Regions from separate parts of the Lacrimispora sp. 38-1 genome, predicted to be linked through region 2. Evidence: riboswitches for the same ligand, from Rfam matches in the RefSeq annotation. Region 2 holds a riboswitch; the other holds the start of a gene.
The links. Region 2 has a riboswitch for FMN ahead of ribD (bifunctional diaminohydroxyphosphoribosylaminopyrimidine deaminase/5-amino-6-(5-phosphoribosylamino)uracil reductase RibD). Riboswitches for the same ligand answer to the same signal wherever they lie in the genome.

Region 1 (2,204 bases), on a different contig from region 2:
AGGCTTCTTCTGCACTGGAACTTGGCAAACATTTAAATCCGAATTTGCATTGCTATAAATTTGACGACTATTGCCTTGAGTATATATTAAATAGTCCCTGCCAGAACCTTACACCAGAATCTCTTTGTCCAGATGGACTGATCAAGATGCGAGAATATGATAAGAATCATAATACTCAATATGTCCTCACTCTAAAAACATATATTGATCAAAAATTCAATGCAACACATGCTGCAAAAAAAATGTTTATCCACCGTACTACTCTCTTAGAACGATTAAATAAAATCTCTACTTTTATAAATATGGATTTAGATGATCCTCGAAATTGTCTTTACTTGATGATTGCATTAGTACTTTTGGATTATTAGCTATATATTTTTAAAAATGTTAAGCAACCAGCGTAACCGGCATTGCTTAACACTATAGTGAGAATGGTTCGGCATGAAAGGTAGACAGTGTATCACAGCAGAGGGTCTTGACACGAGATCAAATGATGTAGAAGCATTGCTAATAGCAAGGGTGTCGCCAACGATTTCCAATTTGAAATAAGCTGGGTGCATCAGAATTACGCACTCGATATGCCTCATATAGAAAAACGTATCTATCACTTTTTAATATAATCATTAATTCAATTTCAATCTGTAAAATAAACTATTAAAAAAGGCACATTTTCAAAATGAAAAAGTACCTTTTTACCCTTGATTCATCAAGTGTCCCGTCCCTATAAATTATAATTTAAGCCACAAGCTTTCATGCCTGCGGCTTATTGTTTAAGTGGAGATAGTGGGATTCGAACCCATGACCTCTTGAATGCCATTCAAGCGCTCTCCCAGCTGAGCTATACCCCCATATGGTCGAAAACCCTTTATCTATGCGGGTTTCCAGCATTTTACTTCTTTAGATCTACTTCTTCTTTGAGGGGTCGTTTACCGGACATCTCGCGCTCCCAGCTGAGCTATACCCCCATGACGGCTATTATAGCAAAGAGTAAAAAAAATTGCAACTAGATATTGCATTTAACAAAAAAAATGTTATAATACATTCAGAACAACTGCATACAGATGTCTTCAGGGCAGGGTGAAATTCCCGACCGGCGGTAAAGTCCGCGAGCGCTCAGAGCGCAGAATTGGTTAAATTCCAATACCGACAGTAAAGTCTGGATGAAAGAAGATGTGTTAAATGATGATAATACACCTGTCTATTTTTAACACCTGAAAGACACTCTTTCAGGTGTTACTTATTTTTCAGGAGGTCTGTATCATGAATATGAGCAGAAAAGCAAACAAACTAACTGTAATGGCGATGCTGTGTGCATTGGCATTTGTCGCCGTGGTGGCAATCCGGATCCCGTTAATCCCTATCGTTCCATTTTTGGAATATGAACCCAAAGATGTGATTATTCTGACCGGAGGATTTCTATTTGGTCCTATGTCCGCAGCTCTGATCTCAATTATTGTCTCTTTTATCGAAATGTTTACAATCAGCAGCACCGGAATCATCGGACTTATTATGAACATCCTTTCAACCGTGGCCTTTGTCTGTCCTGCTGCCTACCTCTATAAGAAACACCACTCCATGAAGGGAGCCTTTCTTGGTATGGTTGCCGGAACACTTCTTATGACACTGGTTATGGTACTTTGGAACTATTTAATCACCCCGATTTTCATGGGTTACCCCAGAGAAGCGGTGGCTGAGCTTCTGCTTCCTGCATTTGTACCTTTTAACCTGCTGAAAGGCGGAATTAATACGGCACTGACATTGTTGATCTATAAACCGTTAGTTACTACACTAAGAAAATCCAATCTCTTAAACTTTACTGATACTGCATCAGAGAAACGCAGTTATAATCTTGGCATGACGCTCACTGCTGCAGTAGTTTTTGTTACCTGTATTATGGTAATTATGGTAATGAGAGGCGCAATGTAAAACAATAACCCTAAAAAGGTCCAACCCATTAAGCGGGCAGGACCTTTTTTGTCTGTTCTTCATCTGTTAAATTCTCTCCAACGCTTCAGGCTGTCTATGGAAAACGAATATTCAGGTGTTACAACTGTATCCTTAATCTCATTGCTGTAATACCACGGATCTGTGTCATGAAGAGGGTTATTCAGTACATGAAACTCCTGGGCCGGCATATATCCCTGTGCCAGTAAAAAACACCGGTTCCCGGATTCATCTTCGGCCACATCCACAACCATAACACA
Region 2 (2,204 bases):
TGTAGGATTTCCGTTTTCTTTTTTTCACCGCCGGAAAAACCAACATTTAAATAACGTTCCGCGTAAGCGGGATCCATATCCAAAGCTTTCATCTGCTCTTTCAGTTCTTTTTTAAACTGCAATATCTTTTGAGGACGTTTTTCCAGGGATCCTTTGGCTGTGCGGAGAAAGTCCTCAAGGGTAACGCCCGGAATCTCCTCCGGAGCCTGGAAGGAGAGAAAGACACCGGCTCTGGCTCTTTCGTCTGCTTTCATTTCTGTTATATCTTTCCCATCTAAAAGAATCTGCCCGCTTTCAATCTGATACCGGGGATCCCCCATAATGGCGGATACGAGAGTGGATTTTCCTGTTCCGTTTGGTCCCATAAGGACATGAAGCTCCCCTGGACCCATGGTAAGATTAATACCGTTTAAAATCATCTTATCCTCAACAGAAACAGTGAGATCTTTAATTTCCAGTAATGTATGACTCATATATATCAACCTCCTTTATTCCCCAGATGGGAATCTTATGGTTAGTATTTGCTAACATGTCTTTGTGCTTTCATACTATACCTATTTGGTATGAAATGCAAGCCTGATTTTTATTTTTTTATAATCATAATGAAAATTTTGAAATTTCAGAACAGTCTGGAAAATATGCGCCTACAGTAGATATAAGAAATTTTATTTTTTTTCTTGACATTCCTCTGATATGAGAGTATCATAACACCAATTGAACAATAATCTTCAGGGCAGGGTGTAATTCCCTACCGGTGGTATAGCCCACGAACCGCAAGGTATGATTCGGTGTAACTCCGAAGCCGACAGTAAAGTCTGGATGAAAGAAGATGATGCAGTTTTTTCATATTTATGATACATCTGCTGATTAACACGCTCTGGAATGATCATTCATTTCAGAGCTTTTTGTGTTAACAGTCATAAATAATGGACGGATTGTCAAAAATATGCCCTGAGCCTTGTGTTCAAGGCATTTTTCTTTTAAAGGCGGTGTGATATGAACGACATGGAATGTATGCATCTGGCCCTGGAGCTTGCAAAAAAAGGGTGTGGTTTTGTAAATCCAAATCCAATGGTTGGTGCTGTGCTTCTAAAGGAAGGCAGGGTAATCGGTACAGGATACCACGGGCGGTATGGCGGTCCCCATGCAGAAAGGAATGCACTTGCAGGCTGTGAAGAATCCCCGGAGGGAGCGACTCTTTATGTGACTCTCGAACCCTGTTGTCACTATGGGAAGACACCTCCCTGCACAGAAGCTATTTTAAATGCAGGAATCCGAAGAGTGGTGGTAGGAAGTTCGGATCCTAACCCTCTGGTCAAAGGTAAAGGAATCCGATTCCTGCGGGAAAAAGGAATTGAAGTTACGGAAGGAATACTGAAACAGGAATGTGACAGGCTCAATGAAGTATTTTTCCATTTTATCCAGACAGGAAGACCATACGTTGTCATGAAATACGCCATGACAATGGATGGAAAAACAGCAGCTTATACAGGTGACTCCAAATGGATTACCGGTGATATTGCAAGGGAAAACGTTCATAAAGACCGGCTCCGTTACAGTGCCATAATGGTGGGAATTGGTACAATTCTAGCAGATGATCCCCTTCTTACCTGCCGGATTGAAGGAGGGCGTGATCCGCTTCGCATTATCTGCGATACAGCCCTGCGGCTTCCGCTCACTTCCCGGATCGTGGCAACCGCAAATGAGGTTCCCACGTTAATAGCAACCTCATGCAGGGATCTGCAGGCACAGCAGCCATATTTAAAAGCTGGCTGCCGTATTCTCTTACTGGAACAGGCGGAGGGACATTTGGATTTGTCTGAACTCATGACAAAGCTTGGTGCAGAGAAAATTGACAGCATATTACTGGAGGGCGGCGGTATTCTTAACTGGTCGGCACTTAAGGCAGGAATCGTAAACAGAGTGCAGACATATATTGCGCCAAAGCTTTTTGGGGGATCGGGCGGGAAAACACCGGTTGCAGGACCTGGCGTACCACACCCGGCGGATGGTTTTTTTCTCACAAACATAGAAGTGAAACATTTGGGAGAAGATATACTAATTGAAAGTGAGGTGAAACCTTATGTTCACGGGGATTATTGAGGAAATAGGCATTTTGAAGGAGGTAAAGAAAGGAGCGCAGTCCGCTTTGCTGACGATACAGGGCAGTGTAATTTTTGATGATCTTGGAATCGGGGACAGTG

Region 1: it holds a riboswitch for FMN, as region 2 does, so the genes downstream of both, V7D18_RS03505 (ECF transporter S component) here and ribD (bifunctional diaminohydroxyphosphoribosylaminopyrimidine deaminase/5-amino-6-(5-phosphoribosylamino)uracil reductase RibD) in region 2, are expected to answer to the same signal.

What each region holds. Positions count from the first base shown of each region.
Region 1 covers NZ_JBANEW010000013.1:49,875-52,078, forward strand. Annotated here, with positions in the region: gene V7D18_RS03495 (PucR family transcriptional regulator) at 1-368, shown strand, start outside; tRNA gene V7D18_RS03500 (tRNA-Ala) at 776-848, opposite strand; FMN riboswitch at 1,060-1,176, shown strand; gene V7D18_RS03505 (ECF transporter S component) at 1,261-1,926, shown strand; gene V7D18_RS03510 (DUF4846 domain-containing protein) at 1,986-2,204, opposite strand, start outside.
Region 2 covers NZ_JBANEW010000099.1:164,348-166,551, forward strand. Annotated here, with positions in the region: gene sufC (Fe-S cluster assembly ATPase SufC) at 1-473, opposite strand, end outside; FMN riboswitch at 721-835, shown strand; gene ribD (bifunctional diaminohydroxyphosphoribosylaminopyrimidine deaminase/5-amino-6-(5-phosphoribosylamino)uracil reductase RibD) at 997-2,103, shown strand; gene ribE (riboflavin synthase) at 2,084-2,204, shown strand, end outside.